Regions from separate parts of the Candidatus Photobacterium acropomis genome, predicted to be linked through region 4. Evidence: predicted binding sites of a transcription regulator. Region 4 holds the regulator's gene; each other region holds the start of a gene.
The links. The regulator PurR, encoded in region 4, represses purine synthesis genes. The targets are predictions, from matches to a motif close to TNANGNAAACGTTTNCNTNA.
Positions count from the first base shown of each region.

Region 1: a site for PurR is predicted at 1,957-1,976, ahead of glyA (serine hydroxymethyltransferase). Genes of this name have one in related genera too.
Region 2: a site for PurR is predicted at 2,862-2,881, ahead of purE (5-(carboxyamino)imidazole ribonucleotide mutase). Genes of this name have one in related genera too.
Region 3: a site for PurR is predicted at 2,005-2,024, ahead of Q7657_RS18015 (NupC/NupG family nucleoside CNT transporter). Genes of this name have one in related genera too.

Region 1 covers NZ_CP131609.1:1,238,075-1,243,098, reverse strand. The annotation lists gene nrdR (transcriptional regulator NrdR) at 1-416, opposite strand, end outside; gene glyA (serine hydroxymethyltransferase) at 631-1,881, opposite strand; gene Q7657_RS12765 (YitT family protein) at 2,274-2,888, shown strand; gene glnB (nitrogen regulatory protein P-II) at 2,968-3,306, opposite strand; gene Q7657_RS12755 (hypothetical protein) at 3,407-3,811, opposite strand; gene purL (phosphoribosylformylglycinamidine synthase) at 3,991-5,024, opposite strand, start outside.
Region 2 covers NZ_CP131609.1:414,850-419,873, reverse strand. The annotation lists gene dprA (DNA-processing protein DprA) at 1-21, shown strand, start outside; gene Q7657_RS08570 (DUF494 family protein) at 18-494, shown strand; gene Q7657_RS08565 (DNA topoisomerase family protein) at 559-1,134, shown strand; gene Q7657_RS08560 (5-(carboxyamino)imidazole ribonucleotide synthase) at 1,190-2,308, opposite strand; gene purE (5-(carboxyamino)imidazole ribonucleotide mutase) at 2,308-2,796, opposite strand; gene tsaC (L-threonylcarbamoyladenylate synthase type 1 TsaC) at 2,991-3,548, shown strand; gene hemF (oxygen-dependent coproporphyrinogen oxidase) at 3,554-4,462, shown strand; gene aroE (shikimate dehydrogenase) at 4,525-5,024, shown strand, end outside.
Region 3 covers NZ_CP131609.1:2,410,832-2,415,855, reverse strand. The annotation lists gene Q7657_RS18025 (phosphate ABC transporter substrate-binding protein) at 1-529, opposite strand, end outside; gene Q7657_RS18020 (LysR family transcriptional regulator) at 985-1,899, shown strand; gene Q7657_RS18015 (NupC/NupG family nucleoside CNT transporter) at 2,221-3,483, shown strand; gene Q7657_RS18010 (hypothetical protein) at 3,577-3,852, shown strand; gene Q7657_RS18005 (Ig-like domain-containing protein) at 3,926-5,024, opposite strand, start outside.
Region 4 covers NZ_CP131609.1:2,273,934-2,278,957, reverse strand. The annotation lists gene Q7657_RS17395 (carboxymuconolactone decarboxylase family protein) at 1-577, opposite strand, end outside; gene Q7657_RS17390 (TfoX/Sxy family DNA transformation protein) at 1,032-1,622, opposite strand; cyclic di-GMP riboswitch class I at 1,760-1,848, opposite strand; gene purR (HTH-type transcriptional repressor PurR) at 2,026-3,030, opposite strand; gene Q7657_RS17380 (heme ABC transporter ATP-binding protein) at 3,425-4,291, opposite strand; gene Q7657_RS17375 (FecCD family ABC transporter permease) at 4,288-5,024, opposite strand, start outside.

The DNA.
Region 1 (5,024 bases), 1.0 Mb from region 4:
TCTCGAATATCTTCAAAACTGCGATAAACCGAAGCAAAACGGATATAAGCGACCTTATCGAGCTCTTTTAATGCTTCCATCACTAAATTACCGATCATCTCAGAAGGCACTTCGCGCTCTCCTGTCGCACGCAAACACGATTTAATATTGTTGATTGCACGCTCAATATCATCAGTACTAACTGGACGCTTTTCTAATGCGCGTTGAATACCACCGCGAAGTTTTTCTTCATTAAAAGGATCGCGATTACCGTTAGTTTTTACCACGCGAGGCATCACTAATTCGGCAGTTTCAAACGTAGTATAACGTTCATTACAAGCTAAACATTGGCGGCGTCGGCGCACTTGGTGGCCATCTGCAACCAATCGAGAATCGATTACTTTGGTGTCATTCGCACCGCAAAAAGGACAATGCATTTAGCCTCCTACATTCAATCGGTTCAGTGTAACCTATTTCAAACCGTTAACGAGAATATTCGCCCTTTTTTTCTACGAATTCTGCTTAAAAAGCAATTAATAGTTGGTTTATTGTGCGTAACTTAAAATCTGCAAATATTAAAAAAGGCTTACCCTAAGAGTAAGCCTTTATCGCCATAACACAGAGATTATGCCATTAGATTCTCAATTTGTATTACGCGTAAACAGGTAGACGCTTACAAATATCAAGAACTTTTGCTTTTGTTTCAGCAATAACAGTTTCGTTATCGATGTTGTCTAATACATCACACATCCAACCCGCTAGCTGACGTGCATCTTCTGCAGTAAAGCCACGGCGAGTGATTGATGGTGTACCTACACGGATACCCGAGGTTACGAATGGGCTACGTGGATCATTTGGTACGCTGTTTTTGTTAACAGTGATGTTAGCAGCACCTAGTGCAGCATCAGCTTCTTTACCTGTAATGTCTTTATCGATCAAATCTACAAGGAATAGGTGGTTTTCTGTGCTACCTGATACAATCTTGTAACCACGCTCGATAAACTCACCAACCATTACTTTCGCGTTTTCAACAACACGAGCTTGGTATTCTTTAAACTCTGGCTCCATTGCTTCTTTAAATGCTACCGCTTTTGCAGCGATAACGTGCATTAGAGGACCGCCTTGACCGCCAGGGAATACAGCAGAGTTCAGTTTTTTGTAAAGATCTTCACCTTCGTTAGAAAGGATCAAACCACCACGAGGACCTGCTAGTGTTTTATGCGTTGTTGTTGTCACAACGTGTGCATGCGGTACTGGGTTCGGGTAAACACCTGCAGCTATAAGACCAGCTACGTGTGCCATATCAACAAAGAAGTACGCGCCTACTTTGTCTGCGATTTCACGCATGCGTTTCCAGTCAACAACTTGAGAGTAAGCAGAGAAACCACCGATGATCATCTTTGGCTTATGCTCAAGGGCTAAAGCTTCAACTTCTGCGTAATCGATTTGACCGTTCTCATCGATACCGTAAGGAATGATATTGTATAGCTTACCTGAGAAGTTTACTGGTGAACCGTGCGTTAAGTGACCACCGTGCGCAAGGCTCATACCTAATACAGTATCGCCAGCATTTAACAGTGCCATGTAAACAGCGTTGTTTGCTTGTGAGCCTGAGTGTGGCTGAACGTTCGCGTATTCTGCACCAAACAGTTGGCAAGCACGATCAATAGCAAGCTGCTCTGCTTTATCAACAAACTCACAACCACCGTAGTAGCGCTTACCTGGGTAACCTTCAGCATACTTGTTTGTTAGCTGAGAGCCTTGAGCTTCCATCACGCGTGGGCTAGTGTAGTTTTCAGAAGCAATCAACTCGATGTGTTCTTCCTGACGAGCTGTCTCTTCCTGAATGGCCGCAAATAGTTCCGCATCATAATCAGCAATATTCATATCGCGCTTTAGCATCTGTATCTCCTGATTCAGCTAATTTAAATACCATTTTGAGCAAAAACTTAAAAATCGCAATGCTAGGCGCCACGCGGACGCAAACGTTTTCGTCTTGCTTGTTAATTATCGCCTATCTTACCGAAATTGATCTAAATCAGGTAGTCCTAAATGTTTTTTTTATTCAAGATTACGTCAGTTTATTTTCAATATGTCATGAATTTTTTTCATATTGAAATTACTCACGTAACAAGCTTTTTATTTTATCGATAAGGCAAGTTTTTTCAGGATAAAGTTATTTACAAAAATGTAAACAATAGATTACAACCCATGGTTATGTATTTCAGTTAGCTACTTTTATAAATTCTTATTAACTTTTACTATTGCGCCATTATTTACAAGGAGTACCCCGATTGAGTAGTAGTAAACACCCTCTGCACGAAAATCTCATTGCGATTTTAACAGGGACATTCATTGTCGCGCAGGGCATCTTTTTCCTTCAGCAAAGTCAGCTTTTAACGGGAGGCACCACGGGCCTTGCGTTGTTACTTACCCATTTTGTCGATATCTCTTTTGGTAAGCTGTACTTTTTGATGAACTGTCCGTTTTACTTAATGGCATGGTTTAGAATGGGACGAAGCTTTGCTATCACCAGCATTCTCTCTGGTGCGCTTGTCTCACTGATGGTTGATAACATGCATTATGTGCTCACAATCAGCTGGCTAAATCCGGTTTATTGCGCTGTCATTGGTGGCTTATTGATGGGATTAGGTATGCTGATCTTATTTCGTCATCACACCAGTTTGGGCGGCTTCAATGTACTGGTACTGTTTATTCAGGACAAATTTGGGATCTCAGCAGGTAAAATCCAAATGTCGATTGATATTAGTATATTAGTGGCGTCTTTCTTCTTTGTCAGCCCAACTATTTTACTGCTATCTATTCTTGGCGCTGTGATGCTAAACCTTGTGCTTGCGATGAATTACAAGCCAGGTCGTTATAACCCTGTGGTACCTGATGTGAACTAACACTGCTGGCAATATACAGATAAATAAAAAGAGGCATTACATAAATGTAATGCCTCTTTTTAAAATCTTGTAAATGGTATTAGATTGCGTCTTCGTCTTCTTCACCAGTACGAATACGTACCACGCGCTCAATATCAAACATGAAGATCTTACCATCACCAATCTTACCTGTTTGTGCTGTTTCTACGATAGTATCAATACACTGCTCTGCCACTTCGTCGCACACAACAATTTCAATTTTTACTTTCGGTAGAAAATCAACCATGTATTCAGCACCACGGTATAGCTCGGTATGCCCTTTCTGACGTCCAAATCCTTTCACTTCAGAAACGGTCATGCCAGTAATACCCACTTCTGCTAGTGCTTCACGCACGTCATCAAGCTTAAATGGCTTAATAATGGCTTCAATCTTTTTCATCATCATCATCCTTTACATAGCTGAAGTCATAAAATTACTTTCAACCAACTGATTTAATTAAACTCATTATTACAGATCCCATCTCTAAATTTAAGTCTCTTTAAACTTCATATATCAGGTTTCTATCCATTCGTCGTAATAATAAAAAAACAGAATAAATCAGCACTAAGCTATTTATCGCTAAGATAGTATGTCCACGATATGTAATCGGCACTAAATCAGGAAGATAAGGAATAAAACTAAGTTTTAAAAACATCGTTGTCGCTGGAATATAAAAATACAATGGGAAAAAACCCCATTTCGCTTCCTTGAATAATCCAATGCAAGCAAGGAGACCAGAAATGAAAACAAGACAAAGAATAATGTCGGGTACGATAGCGATCGGTGAGTCACTAAAGAAATGTTCAAATAAATTTGCCTGACGAAAAAGACTTAATGCAACAAGCAATGCCAGTATTTTCGATGCAATACGTAAACGCATTGGTGTGGGTATATCCTGCCCCATTAATAATTCCTTTTGGGAAATAGTATTTCCATTACATCCTATTTTCGCAATTATAACCCTCCCTTTTCATTTTTTAATGTGATTATTATCAACAATGGAAACAAACATCGAATAATCACTCAAATAGAACAAAAAAACCGCCCTTTCGGGCGGTCTCATTATGTTAAGCAAATGTATTTTTAACCAATATTGACACGTGCATTTCTAAACATACGCATCCATGGGCTATTTTCACTCCAGTCATCTGGGTGCCATGAGTTCGCAACAGTTCTAAATACACGCTCAGGGTGCGGCATCATAATCGTTACACGACCATCGGTGGTGGTTACACCAGTAATACCGTTTGGTGAACCATTCGGGTTCGCCGGGTATTGCTCTGTTAGTTTGCCGTAGTTATCGATGTAACGAAGTGCGACTGTATCTGCTTGCTCTAGCGCGGCTAGGTGCTCCGCATTACGTACTTCAACACGACCTTCACCGTGAGATACCGCAATTGGCATGTGAGAGCCAACCATTTCATTAAAGAATAATGATGGGCTTTGTTGTACTTCCACTAAGCTAAAGCGTGCTTCAAAACGCTCTGATTCATTGCGGACGAAACGCGGCCATAAATCAGCACCTGGAATTAAGTCGCGTAGGTTAGACATCATCTGACAACCATTACACACACCTAACGCTAAGGTATCGTTACGATTAAAGAAAGCTTCAAACTGATCACGTGCCATGTTGTTAAACAGGATTGATTTCGCCCAACCTTCACCTGCACCTAATACGTCACCGTATGAGAAACCACCACATGCAACTAAACCGTTGAAACCATCAAGTTTCACGTTACCCGCTAGAATGTCACTCATGTGAACATCTTTCGCATCAAAGCCGGCACGGTCAAATGCTGCCGCCATTTCAACGTGAGAGTTAACCCCTTGCTCACGTAAAATCGCCATTTGTGGTTTCGCGCCAAGGTTAATAGCAGGAGCAATAAATGGAGCCGCGACATCTTCATTAATATCAAATGTTAGCTTCACATTTAGACCTGGATCTTGGGTATCTTTCTTCGCTTCAAACTCTTGTAATGCACCCGCTGGGTTATCACGCATCGCTTGCATTTGGTAAGTAGTTTCAGCCCATACAGCACGAAGTTCGGTACGGTTTTGCTCTAGTACTAAATCGTTACCATTCCAGATACGCACCACATCTTCTTCAACTACGGTAC
Region 2 (5,024 bases), 1.3 Mb from region 4:
ACGAGGAGGAGCGAGTCATGATGGACATTCTTATGTACCTGTTTGAGACTTACATCCAAAGTGATGCTGAGTTGATGTTTGATCAAGATGAACTTTCCGAAGAGTTAATTCGTGCAGGGTTCCATCAAGATGATATTTATAAAGCTCTTAGTTGGTTAGAACAACTGGCAGCGCTGCAAGAAACTGAGCATACCCCTTATGTGAATAACTGTGCAGCAACATCAATGCGTGTTTATACCGAGCAAGAGATGATCCGCATGGATGTGACTTGCCGTGGCTTCTTGATGTATCTTGAGCAAATCCATGTATTGAGTTCTGATACACGTGAAATGGTGATCGATCGTATTATGGAGCTCGATACCAATGAGTTTTCGTTAGATGATCTGAAATGGATCATCTTAATGGTACTCTTTAATGCGCCGGGCAATGAAACGGCGTATAGCCAAATGGAAGAGCTGCTATATGGTGCGGATGAAGAAGGCACCATTCATTAAACGCAACGGGCCATTAAGTGGCCCGTTATTGTATCTGCGATTTTTTTCTTGTTGAGCATACCCAATGACAACCAATAACACGCCTTTATTTTCAGCCCATGAACAAGCGTTAGCACACTCGCCTTGTCCACAGTGTGGTGGTGAGCTTGTGATGCGCTTTGGTAAGCGTGGTCCGTTTCTTGGCTGTGATCACTACCCAGCGTGTGATTACATTCAGCCATTAAATCACAATGATGGACATGTGGTGAAAGAGTTAGATATGCCTTGCCCTGAATGTGAAAGCCCGTTGGTTTTACGTCAAGGTCGTTATGGGATGTTTATTGGTTGTTCGGCATACCCTGCTTGTCATTATTTGGCATCAACGGAAAAGAAAGCGGAGAATACGGATGTTGAATGTCCTGAATGTCACAAAGGCCATTTAACGGAGCGTAAATCCCGTTATGGCAAAGTATTCTATGCCTGTGATCAGTATCCAAGTTGTCGTTTTGCGGTGAATAACAAACCTGTTGTTGGGACTTGCCAGCAATGTGGCTTTGGTTTGTTAATCGAAAAGAAATTAGCCAGTGGTGTGAGGCTGCAATGTGCTGATAGAAAATGCCATGCTTACCAAGAGCTTGAAAGCTTAGATAAAACAGAATAAAAAACAAAGCCTGCATAGATTGCAGGCTTTTTTGTCGGTTTTTATATAGGTGTATTTAACGAGGTAGCGCAGGGAAATCGTTCTCATCGAGTAAGCTCGATAACATGATCAAACGGTACTGCAGTTGCTCTGGGGTATCAGCACACACGTTAATGTGCCCCATTTTACGCCCTGCTCGTTTTTCTTTGCCGTACCAATGAACATGGCAACCTTCTTGGGCATAAACCGCATCAGGTACGCTGTCTAATCCTAAGATATTGATCATCGCACTTGGGCGAGTTAATTGCGTGTTGCCAAGTGGAAAGTCACATACCGCACGTAAATGGTTTTCAAATTGGCAGGTTTCAGCCCCTTGTTGTGTCCAGTGGCCTGAGTTATGAACCCGTGGTGCAATTTCGTTTACCAATAACTCACCATCAAGATCAAAAAACTCGATAGCTAACACGCCAACATAATCAAGGCTATTAGCGACGGCGCGGAACATGTTATCGGCTTGTGCTTGCAGTGGTGAGTCACCCACAATTGCGGTAGATAGGCTTAATACGCCATCAGTGTGAATATTCTCGGTTAAGTTAAATACTTGAATATCACCGTTACGATTACGCGCACCAATCAATGATACTTCACGTTGAAAAGGAATGAATTGCTCTGCCACAATCGCTTGATTAGCAGAATCGGCAATACATTGTGCCATTTCAAGCCAGATCGCATCAATTTGTGTGCTTTCTTTTAAGCGCCACTGCCCTTTACCGTCATAACCACCTAAGGCACTTTTTAGCACCAGCGGTAAGCCGATCTTTTCAATCGCTGTTAATAGATCAGCACGCTCACGGATCACATGGTATTTCGCATTTCGCACGCCTGCGTTATCCAGTAACGCTTTTTCAAGTCGGCGATCGCCACCTGCTTTAATTGCATCAGGCGTTGGGAAGAATTTTCCGCTAGCAGCGCAACTATCTAAAATATCGTGAGGAATGTGTTCAAATTCAGCGGTGATGGCATCAACTTCATTAATGGCTTGAGCTAAAGAGTCCGCCATAACCTGTAGGGTCAGTGGATGAACCACCTTATCGCTACCCACATCATAGGCAATCACATTGATGTTAAGCGGTGCGCCAGCCAGTGCCATCATACGGGCAAGTTGACCTGCTCCAAGGACGAGCACGTTATTCATTATGCGTCCTCAGCTGGATTTGGATTACTCAGTACGGTTTCTGTTTGCTCTTTACGGAAAGTATCAATGGCTGCAAGCACTTGCTCATCTTGCGTACCGATAATTTGTGCGGCTAATAGGCCAGCATTGGCAGCACCTGCATCACCAATCGCCAATGTACCTACTGCAATCCCCTTTGGCATTTGAACAATCGAAAGCAGTGAATCCATACCTTTTAGGGCGCGAGATTGTACTGGCACACCTAATACAGGCACGCTAGTAAAAGCGGCTGTCATACCTGGTAAGTGAGCCGCACCGCCAGCACCTGCGATGATCACTTTAATACCACGCTCTTGTGCACTTTCTGCGTATTCCGCCAGTAAATGCGGGGTGCGGTGAGCTGAAACGACCTTTGTCTCATAAGGAACATTGAAACGATCAAGCATCTCAGCGGCATGTTGCATAGTTGGCCAGTCAGATTTTGAACCCATGATTATTCCAACTTTCATCTCATTCTCCTTCAGGTCATAACTTAACATCGTGTTGATGTCGGCATTATACGGTGATTTATCGCAAAGGAAAACGTTTGCGTCATGAATATTGACTGTCTTATAACCTAGCATGGAGTTGTGACTAAGGAGTAGGTAGAATGATTTTGAGAAAGTAAAACAACAATATTTGCCAAAGAAGAAACGAGGATACTGTGGAGAATTTTGCTCAAGTTGTCGCTGCCTTAAAACAAGGTGAAGTGATCGGTTACCCAACCGAAGCGGTGTTTGGTGTTGGTTGCGATCCTGATAATCAACAAGCGGTTGAAAAATTATTAGAAATTAAACAGCGCCCTGTCGAAAAAGGGTTGATTTTGATCGCTGCTAATTATGAACAGTTATTGCCATACATAGATGAAAGCCAATTAACCGCAGAGCAAAAAGCGACAGTGATGGCAACGTGGCCAGGTCCTGTAACATGGGTTATGCCAACTAAAGCGAATGTGCCTGCATTTTTAACGGGCCAATTTACGACTATTGCGGTACGTGTGAGCGATCATTCATTAGTACAACGTCTATGTTTAGAGTTCGGTAAGCCAATTACCTCAACCAGCGCTAACCTAACAGGACAAGAGCCGGGCCGAACAGCGCAAGAAGTCGAGCAACAACTGGGCCATTGTCTAGCTGCGATCCTCCAAGGAGAAACGGGAGGACGTACCAATCCTTCTGAGATCCGTGATGCACGCAATGGCAATATCTTCCGTCAGGGGTAAATAGTATGGATAACCAAGTCGACAAACATGCGGTGAAATCCTTCTTGTTGGATTTACAAGATCGCATTTGCCAAGCATTAGAGCAGCAAGAAACCACAGTGTCATTTGAGCAAGACCAATGGCAACGTGAAGAAGGTGGTGGTGGTCGTAGCCGTGTATTACGTAACGGTGAGATCTTCGAGCAAGCAGGTGTGAACTTCTCTCATGTTTACGGTGCCGAAATGCCAGCTTCTGCTACTGCGCATCGCCCTGAACTTGCAGGCCGTCGCTTTGAAGCCATGGGCGTATCCTTGGTTATCCATCCTCGCAATCCTTATGTACCTACCTCTCATGCCAATGTCCGTTTCTTCATCGCAGAAAAAGACGGCGAAGCCCCTGTGTGGTGGTTTGGTGGTGGATTTGATCTCACCCCTTTTTACCCATTCGAAGAAGATTGCCAACATTGGCATGATACAGCGAAACAACTTTGTGCCCCGTTTGGTGATGAGGTGTATTCAGAGCATAAAGCGTGGTGCGATCAATACTTCTACCTACCACATCGCAATGAAACGCGTGGTGTGGGTGGTTTGTTCTTTGATGATCTCAATCAGTGGGGATTTGAAAAGAGCTTTGCTTACATGCAAGCGGTAGGCAATGGCTACATTAATGCTTACATGCCAATTGTAAAACAGCGTTATCACTTGCCTTATGGTGAACGTGAGCGAGAATTTCAGTTATATCGTCGTGGACGTTATGTTGAGTTTAACTTGGTTTACGATCGTGGCACCTTATTTGGTTTGCAAAGCGGTGGACGAACAGAATCGATTTTAATGTCGATGCCGCCATTAGCACGCTGGGAATACTGTTATGAGCCAGAGCCAAACTCAGCAGAAGCCCGTTTGTATCAAGATTTCTTAAAGCCGCGTGAGTGGTGAACAATCATTTAGCTCAGATCACGGAGTGATAGAGCCTGCTTATATAAAGAGAGAATTCGTATATGGATAAGTACGTCGTATTTGGTAACCCGATCGGACAAAGTAAATCTCCGTTCATTCATACCTTGTTTGCCCGTCAAACGAGCCAGCAGATGACATATACCAGCCAACTAGTAGCGCTTGATGGTTTCGTACAAGCGGCAGATGCATTTTTTAATGATGGCGGTAAAGGTTGTAACATCACGGTACCATTTAAAGAGCAAGCTTATCAATATGCGACCACCCTGACAGAACGTGCTCGTTTAGCTGGTGCTGTTAACACGCTTAAGAAACTAGATGATGGTGGCGTGCTAGGTGATAACACAGATGGCGAAGGTCTAGTACAAGATCTGATCAATCAACATGTCGAATTGAAAGATCAACGCATCTTATTATTAGGTGCAGGTGGTGCAGCCCGTGGTGTGATATTGCCTCTATTAGCACAGCAGCCTAAGCAACTGGTGATCGCTAACCGTACCTTGAGTAAAGCACAACAATTAGCAGAATTATTTTCAACTTACGG
Region 3 (5,024 bases), 140 kb from region 4:
CTTTTTGTGAAATTGCAGAAACTTTCACACCATTGATTTTTTTCTTAAGGCTCATGATGTCTTCAAATGCACCACGAGTACCTGATGCTGTATCACGTGTAGCAACAACGATTGGCTTATCTTCACCGCCAACTTGTTTCCAGTTTGTCACTTCACCTTTGTAGATTTTAGCAACTTGTTCTTTAGTTAAGTCTGAAACAGGGTTGCTGTTGTTAACAACAACGGCGATACCGTCACGAGCGATAACCACTTCTTTTACTTCTGGTGACTCTTCTGATGCTTTAAGAGCACGTGAAGACATACCTAGATCGGCTGAGCCATCGTGTGCAGTACGGATACCTGCAGATGAGCCTGGGCCTTGAACTTCTACTGTTACATCATGTGATTTTGCGTAAGTTTCACCAAATACTTCCATTAGTGGTGATACAGAGCTTGAACCTACAACAGAGATAGTTTCGCCTGCAATTGCTGCAGTGCTAGCGACCATTGTTCCTGCTAATGCGATTGCGCCGATAATCTTTGTTTTCATTTTCCTAGTCCTTTCGTGTTTGCTGATTACTATAGGTTTGAATGAACGTGACAAAGATTAGGAAAGTTATGTGACACTTATGTTTCAGAACTTTGAACACTCTATGAATGTTGTCATAAATACTTAATGGGAATTAAAACTGATTTAAATTCGATCGTATTATTTGATATTTATTAAGTTATTTCTTTTAAGTATATGTTTTTGCGAGGCTAGATCTGATTTTTTGGTGTCTTATGAAATATTGGAAAGTATTTTAATTGTGCTGAAGTGGTACATATTTATGACCATATAAGTTTATGACAGTCATATTTCAATCTGAATTTTAGTGTGATTTCCTTCCAAGGTTTCAATTGGTTGTCGCTCTTTCTATCTATAGTAGAATAGGAAAGTATGTTGTTTAGTATGCTTTTACGTTTAAAAGTCATTACAACTATTTGAAGTCATAAAGGTTATCAATGTTAAAAAAAGCGCAGCAAATGGTTGTGTTCAATGCTTTGACAAAACAGCAGAGTTTTACCAAAGCAGCACAGTTACTTGAGATCTCCCGTACCCAAGTCAGTAAATTAGTACAGCAACTAGAAGAGCGACTAGGGGTTCAATTGGTACAGCGAACCACTCGCTCATTTGCTCTAACTGAGTCAGGTCGTATCTTTGCTAAGCATTGTGAAAAGGTTGTCGATGAAATTAATGAAGCAGAAAGTGAGTTGTTAGCGCTGGGTGATAGCCAGCAAGGTTCGTTAAGGGTGGGGATCGCTCAATCTTTTGCGTCTAACCATGTTGCGCCTTACATTAATGAATTTCACGAGCGTCACCCATTGGTCAATCTCGAATTAAGCCTGTTTGATCATCGTGTTGATCTTATAGCTGAGCAACTTGATTTGTGGATTGGCTTTATGGATTCACCACCGGAAGGTTTTGTTGCTCGCCATCTTACTAATTGTGACTTTGTCTTAGTTGCAAGCCCTGACTACCTTGCCAAACATGGTGTGCCTTATCATCCGGATGATTTGAAACAACATAACTGTATTACCTATTTCAGTCGTGAGCGTAAAGACAATATTTGGAACTTCAGCCAAAAAGAAGAGGAGTTGCAAGTAAAAGTGACCGGTAATTATCGTGTTGATTCTGCCGATGCTATCCGTGATGCCACTATTGCAGGTAATGGAGTAGGGTACTTAGCGACTTATCTATTAAAAGATGAAATTCGCCAAGGCAAACTTATTCGTTTGATGCCGGAGTGGCAATTAACACAGCATATGCCGTTATATGCGGTTTATCCTCGCCATAAATACTTGCCGACAAAGGTAAATTTATTTATTGAATTTATTCGTGAGCATATCGAGCTGGGGAATATTTCTTGCCATATATAATGAACAAACGTTATTGAAGTCACTTAGCGTCAGTAAAGGGCTTTTATTTTCGCCAATTATATGATGTAAAAAGCGACAGTATGACGCAAACGGTTAGCCAAACGCTGTCGCAAACGTTTCCAATTGTAAACTCTGGAAACAATAGTATTCCTTATAGGAACCAATCTAACGAATTTCGTTTGCTTAGCTGAAAAAAACAGCGAATCAGAGTGTTCTTGTTATTGAATCGTTAATTGCAATAACAATTTGATCCTTGTCACACTTTTATTTCTCCCTAAAATCCCCCCGCAATCGTTTACTACTACACATTGAGGAATGACCATGCATTATTTGGTCGGCATCTTAGGCATTATCGTAATCTTTGCCGTTGGTTTTTTATTTTCTGAAAATCGTCGCGCGGTAAATTGGCGCACTGTATTAGGTGCATTTTGCGTGCAAGTGATCTTTGCAGGCTTTATTTTATACGTGCCTATCGGTCGTGTAGTTTTAAACAGTGTTTCTGGTGCGGTATCCGGCATCATTGAATATGGTCATGAAGGTACAGAGTTCCTATTTGGTCAATTAGCACAATTTAAACTTGGTTTTATTTTTGCGGTTAACGTACTTCCTTCTATCGTATTTTTCTCTGCGTTGATCTCTGTGCTTTACTACCTTGGCGTAATGAAGTGGGTGATCCGTGGTATTGGTGGCGTGCTACAGTACTTTTTAGGCACAACACGTACAGAATCGATGTCGGCAACAGCCAATATTTTTGTTGGCTCAGTAGAAGCACCATTGGTTGTTCGTCCATTCTTGTCTCGTATGACACGTTCTGAACTGTTTGCTGTCATGGTTGGCGGTCTTGCATCTGTTGCTGGCGGTACGATGGTGGGCTATGCAGGTTTAGGTGTTCAGCTAAAATACCTTATTGCTGCAAGCTTTATGTCTGCGCCTGCAGGTTTGATGATGGCAAAATTGCTTGTTCCTCAAACTGAAGGTGTGCACACCATGGAAGAAGAAGACGATGGCGAAGAAGATGAACCAGTAAACATGGTTGATGCGGCATCTCGTGGTGCACTTAGCGGCTTACAAATTGCAATGGCGGTTGGTGCTAGCTTACTTGCAGTGATCAGCTTAATTGCATTAGTAAACGGTGGTTTAGGTCATGTTGGTAATTGGTTAGCTTCTGTTGGTCAATGGTTAGGCTTTGATTGGAATGGTCTACATCACCTAAGCTTAGATATGATCTTTGGTTACGTATTTGCACCTGTTGCTTGGTTAATCGGTGTACCATGGTCTGAAGCGAACACAGCAGCAAGCTTGATCGGCACTAAGATTGCGGTTAACGAATTTATTGCATTTGCAGAGCTAATGAAGCCTGAAACAATTGCAAAGCTTAGTGAGCACTCTCAAGCAATCGTGACTTTCGCACTGTGTGGTTTCGCTAACCTAACGTCTATTGCAATGTTAATGGGTGGTTTAGGCGGTATCGTTCCTCAACGTCGTCCTGAGATTGCACGTTTGGGTATGAAAGCGATCTTTGCAGCAACCCTTGCAAACTTAATGAGTGCAACGTTAGCGGGTTTATTTATTCCACTTTCGTAGTAACATCGCTCAGTAAGCGGTTAAGATTAAACAGAGAGCTTAGGCTCTCTGTTTTCGTATGGGCTATTCATTGATTAAAAGGATCTAAATGCGATGAAATCGGATGTTGATAAATTAGTAACTAAACATGCTGAATTGATCCATAGCGATGGTTTAAAAGTGTATTCTCATACTCAACGTGAAGATGGTGATTGGATCCTGCATACCTTGATGATTGAAGGCTATGATGTGCCTTTTAAGTTTAAGCGAAAGAAAAAATACCAAAGCCTAAAAGGTGCGAAAGTGAATATGACCTACTACCCTGAAACGGTGACGGTTGCAGGCTTTGAAGTCGAGACCATGAAAGTGGTGCGAATTAAGCGTTACTAATTGTAAGTCATAAGAAGAATAAAAAACGCCAAGGCAGCTATTTGCCTTGGCGTTGTTGTTTTTACTGCTTTCGTTATCGCTGGCTATTCATTTCTTGCAGTTTTTTCCCAATAGGGCCTGAGAAGTTAAAACCATCATGCATATCCCAGTTAATTGACCATGTCATTACACCACCAAAGTTAGGATAGAGTTTTGTTGGTACAACTGAACCACAACGGCTGCCTTTCGTGACACAATCAAGGGCATCAATAATGTTTTGGGTAGGCGCTTGACCTGAGTTAGCTGAGCTTGGGCCTGAAGGTAAACCAATAGCGACTTGATCATCACGAAGTGGGGCAAATTGGCTACCATCTGCTAACTCAAAACCTTCAATCAGCATTTTGACTGATGCTACCATCATATCAACCGAGCCTTCAGGTGCAGCACCTGACATGTATGGATTGGCTAGACCGCCATTATTGTATAGCTGGACGTGAAGCAAGTTCAGCATGTCACGTAATTGATCAATCATTGGAATGTAAGCGCCCCAGATACCGGAGTAAGCAATCATGCCACCTTGTACATAAGGGTGCTCTGGTGCCATGGTGAGATACATATCACCACCAATATTTTTCTCAATTTGTTTTAATGCGACAGGTAAACGAGCTTGGATCTGAGTGCCATGAAGTAGATTAGAGCCACTTTCTAAATCGATATCTAAACCGTCAAAACCCCATTCGTTGATAATGTCAGTTAGACTTGAAACAAAGTTAGCTTGGTCTGAATCGGTATTTAGCGTGATGGTACCTTCAGCACCTCCGAGTGATAGTACGATGATTTTACCTTGGGCACGAAGCTTACGTACGTCATCTTTAAACTGTTGGGGATCTAACGGAGCACAACTGCTGTGCATATCGCCATTGTATAAATTGAAGTGCACGGTACCGTTACTGTTTCTATCGTTATCAGCAAAGGCAATGTCGATAATATCCCAGTCAGGTGAAATATCACCAAGACGGATAGGACAGCCAGAGCCATTAACGAAGTTATGCCAGTAACCAATTAGGTTGTGTTTGGTATCAATAGGCTCTTGTACTTTAATACTAGCAGCTGTAGATAATGCCGTTTCACCATTACCAGTTGTTGCTAGGGCTGTCACGGTGTAACTGCCTGCTGATTGGGCAGTCCAAGAT
Region 4 (5,024 bases):
ATTTGTCTTGCTCTTGGTTAGCCGCAACATCATTGGGTTTAATTGGCAGAGTACAGAAGCCTTGCTCTGGCACGTCCAAAGCGGTGTTAAATTTAGCGGATAGGTTTTGGAAACTGACTAATGCGGTGATCTCTATGATGTCATCGCTGCTGTACCACTGCTGGAGCGCATTAAGCATCTCATCAGTAACACGTTGCCCTGTAATGGTCATGGCTTCCGTGTAGGCAAGCACAGCGCGTTCTTGCTCCGTAAATAAATCAGAGTGTTGCCAATTCGCCAATGCTTTGATTTTTTCTTCAGAATCACAACGCTCTGCCAACTTCATACCGTTAGCATCAACACAGAATGCACAGTCATTGAGTTGTGACACACGAACACAGATCAGCGAGCGTATCACAGCTTGGATAGGGGATTTTTTGCGATCGAGAAAACCGAAAAATCCTGCGACTAACCAAAACAGTACAGGTTTGCGGCCCCAAAGCTTAGCTGGGTTTAGCACTTGCCCATAATGTCGAGCTTGGAGCCATAGCAAGGGTTTTACCCAGAGAGAGTCGATTTTCTTGATTGAGATACGCACAGCCATTCCTTAAAACAGATACCTAAAAAGCGAGTTGCTAGGGTATACATGTAGACCTTAACTGTATGTATTGTATTTCATTTACTAAGAATTATGGCTTTTTCGCCAATCAGTTGGCGAAAATAAAACCAATGGTGAAGAAAATAAAAGGCGAGGAGGATATTGTAAATAGCGATAAATGTGATGCGAGATTAATAAAGCGTTAAATATTTGACGTTATAAAAAACAAAATTAAATATTTATGTTTTAGCATTGATATAAAACAAGAAGTTATTAATTACTTCTAGGTGCGTTATTTTGCTAGTTCTTATTATGAGCTTTATGTATTAAAAGATATAAAATAGAGTAGTCTGGTTAGGTATTATTCTAAATATATATTTAGTAGGTATACTTAGAAATAAAAGAATGAACATCTTTTATTTCTAAGTTAAATAGAATTGTCGAAGTAGATTTATTAAGAAAGGGCTGATAATAATTCGTTTCGACGTTGCTCAGGAATAACAGACCAATGTTGACCACTTATTGCACCTTCTAGCGCCCATAGTAATTCAAGACTAAGTGGACTGTTTTGCGCTTTTTGTAGCGCTTGGTATGCACCTAAAGCACCAGCAGCTTGAAGTTGTTCGATAGTCTCTATGCCTGCTTTTTTAAGCATTCTTTCGTTTGATAACCGTAGGTTTGGTAAGTCCTTTATACGGTCAGGTACGCAACTCTCCTTTTCTTGCTTGTCTTTTTCTGCTGCATCCAATGAATACCGACCTTGCGCAACGATCTTTTCAGGTTCGTCCCACCAATTATCAGGTATTGCGTAGTGCTTGGTTACAACAGGGAAGCCACGTTTCTTATAAACGTAAGGCTCAAGACCTGCTTTTTTGAATTCCTTTTCGGTTTCAGCGTTTGCGCGTAAATGAAGTTTATCATTTACAACTAATGCAAACATTGTATCACCAGCAAAAATGCCAAAACCGCCAAACATCGACCGTGATTTCACAGATCCAAAATGGTCAAATAATTTTAATGAATCTTTTAATATTGGTTTATCCATGCTTCTACTCGGTGAAATAAATATGAGTGTCACCTAAACATCAAGAGCGAGGAATTAGATTAATCAATCTTCATAATAGGCTTGTCAATATATTGTTAAAATAATCGTCATTATATTGGCGAGACTAATTATAATCCTTCGGTAACCCCGCTACCGTGAATTAATAATAATTGTTAGGCCGGAGGTTTTGCGTCTTAATCTTTCAATTAATTTGCCTGTTCGTGACTATATAAAGTTATATTAAATATTAGTTTTAATATTAAATCCAAGTCCTCAAAAATGTGATACTGCTTCAGGTAATTGTTCTTATCTTGTGGTGAGCATAAATCTTTTTTAAAAAAGTAAAAAAAAGCCAACAAGTTAAACTTATCGGCTTTTTCATGACTTACCAAGGTCAATCTTGTTAGTTGAGATCTTTAACAGACTTTCTCGCAACAAGCTCAGGCGTCATTTCAAAAGTTTGACGAGCGTGATTCTTGTCTTTAACACGATCTAGCAAAATTTCCACCGCTGTTTTACCTAAACGACGCTTAGGCTGGTGGATGGTCGTTAGCGGTGGAGCAAAGTACGGTGCAAGGTCAATGTTATCGTAACCAATGATAGAGATATCATCAGGAATACGTAGACCTGCTTGCTGGAATGTACTGATCATTGCCATTGCCATGATATCGTTGAAACAGAAGATAGCAGTAGGGCGATCTTTCATTGCGATAAATTTCTTCGCTGCTTCTACAGCAGATTCACATTCGAAGTCACCTTCAAGTAGCCAATCTTCATTAACGCTTAAGTCCGCTTCTGCCATAGCTTTACGGAAACCTTTTAGGCGCTCATGACAAGTAGACTTATCAGCTTGACCAGATAGACAGCCAATTTTCTTATGGCCGTTATCGATGAAGTGTTTAGTCGCAATGTAGCCACCATCTTCAGCGTTATCTTGAATGTTGTCAGTGTGAGGACGTTCTGGACCCCAGTCCATGATAACCATTGGAAGATCGTTCTGACGCTCTAGTAGTTCAAGTAGCTTCTGATCAAGATCGCTACACATTACTAGTAAGCCATCAACACGCTTTTCTGCCAGCATGCGTAGGTAGTCACGTTGCTTTTCAAGATTACCTTCTGTGTTACATAGGATCAGGGTATAGCCTGCGCCGTAACAGTATTCTTCAACGCCATGTACAACTTCAGCAAAGAATGGGTTAGTTGATTTTGTTACCAACATACCAATGGTACGAGTTGTATTACATTTTAAGCTTCGCGCTACAGCACTTGGTGCGTAGTTAAGCTCGTCTACCGCAGCCAGCACTTTTTTCTGTGTTGCTTCTGCAACAAAGCGTGTTTTATTGATCACGTGTGACACAGTTGTGGTTGATACACCTGCCATACGTGCAACGTCTTTAATGGTTGCCATATTTATTCTTCTAATTATGGTCAGATAGAGATCTGACAAAAGGTTGTGGTACCCAATTGATTAATTACGTAGTAGATGGCTAGTTGAGAGACTAGTAGATATGAAATTCTTTAATTATTAACTACTTAATTATTCAATTTGGCACCGTTTTTATAGAGTACCGCTCTTAAACAACTAAAGCCGCAATAAATGCGGCATTAGTGTATCGAAATTTTTATTACAACTTTTACATGTGTAATCGCTTGCGCTCACATTTTACTGTGTGTTTTGCGTTGTGCAATCTTTCTGTTCATCTTGAGTGAAATTATTGATGATAAAGTATAAAAATGTAGGTCGTTGTCACGCTTAATCCGATTTTTATCGCATTTTTACAGTATTAATAACTGATTGGTTATTAAAGAATAGGATGATTCGCTGACAAAATATAAGGGTAGTTTTCTTTAGGGTGGGTATGCACCGTAACAGGCCAACCATACAGCGATTCTACAACTTCTGCCGTGAGCACTTGTGACGGTGTTCCATCCGCTTTTATTTGCCCATCTTTTAGGAAAATCATCCGATCTGTGTATTGCGCTGCAAGGTTTAAATCATGTAATACCACAATAACCGCAGCGCCTTGCATTGCCATGTTCTTGGCGATTTGTAAGGTGTGATGCTGATGTGCCAAATCAAGAGCTGAGGTTGGTTCATCTAGCATCAAAATACAATGTTCACCAGCTTGGCTTAATTGGGTTAATACCCGAGCGAAATGGATCCGTTGTTTTTCGCCGCCAGAAAGTGTCGGGTAAAGCCTATTTGCAAGGTTTTTGACATCTACATAATCCATTGTCATTTTGGTTACTGATTTGAGCTGTGGTGAAGTCAGCTGTAACGGAATTGCACCTAACTCCACCACTTCTTTTGCTGTGAATGCAAAAGAAAGGGCACTGTGTTGCGGCAGTATGCCTAAATGTTTAGCCAGTGTAGCTCTGTCCCATGATGACAGTGGTTGCCCGAAAAAAGAGACCTCGCCAGATTCAGGTGTCACTTCGCCACAGAGCACTTTTAATAAGGTACTTTTACCTGCGCCATTGGGGCCTAAAAGGGCGGTGACCTCGCCTGAATGAATATCTAAATTCAGATCATCTAATAAGACTTTATTGCCGTAACGGAGTTTGAGATTTCTAGCTTGAATAACGCTGTTTGTATTTAGAGAAGCGTTATTTTGAGAACTGTTTTCTTTCGAACTAAGTAAATCAATATCAATGGCAGTTGCTGTCATGAAATGTGCCTCTTTTGAGCGCTAAGTAAATAGATAAAGAAAGGCGCACCTAAAATAGCGGTGATAATGCCAACGGGTAATTCTTGTGGTGAAAAAGCACTACGGGCGATCATATCTGCAACTAATAAAATTAAACCGCCTAATAGAGCTGAAATGGGCAATAAGGTTTTATGATTTGGACCTGTTAGCATACGTCCGACATGAGGGATGACTAAACCGATAAATCCGATAGGGCCACAAATCGACACGGTAATACCGACACCTGCCGCACAGACAATAATAAGATTACGCTTTAAGTGCTGAGTATTGACGCCCATGTGCCGGGCTTCTGCTTCACCTAATAGGAACGCATTCAAGTTATTACAATGGCGATAACAGTAGTTAAACAGTAACGCTAAAGTACAGTAGGCAAGAAGGATCCCAGACCACGTAGCACCAGCCAGTGAGCCCATTGACCACAGTGATAAATCACGCAGTGCCTCATCATCAGCAATATAGTTAAGTAAGCCTAATCCTGCCGCTGAAATTGCGGTAATCGCAACCCCAGCTAATAGCATGATCATCACTGATGTGCCGTTTTTATCTGTGCCTAAGCGGTAAACCATGACAGTGCTAATTGCACCGCCAATAAACGCAAACACAGGCACAATGGCAAAGTTAAGTAACTGTGGGAAAGTGTTAGTAAGTGGGGCAAATAACACAATGGCTAATGCTGCACCTAATCCGGCACCGC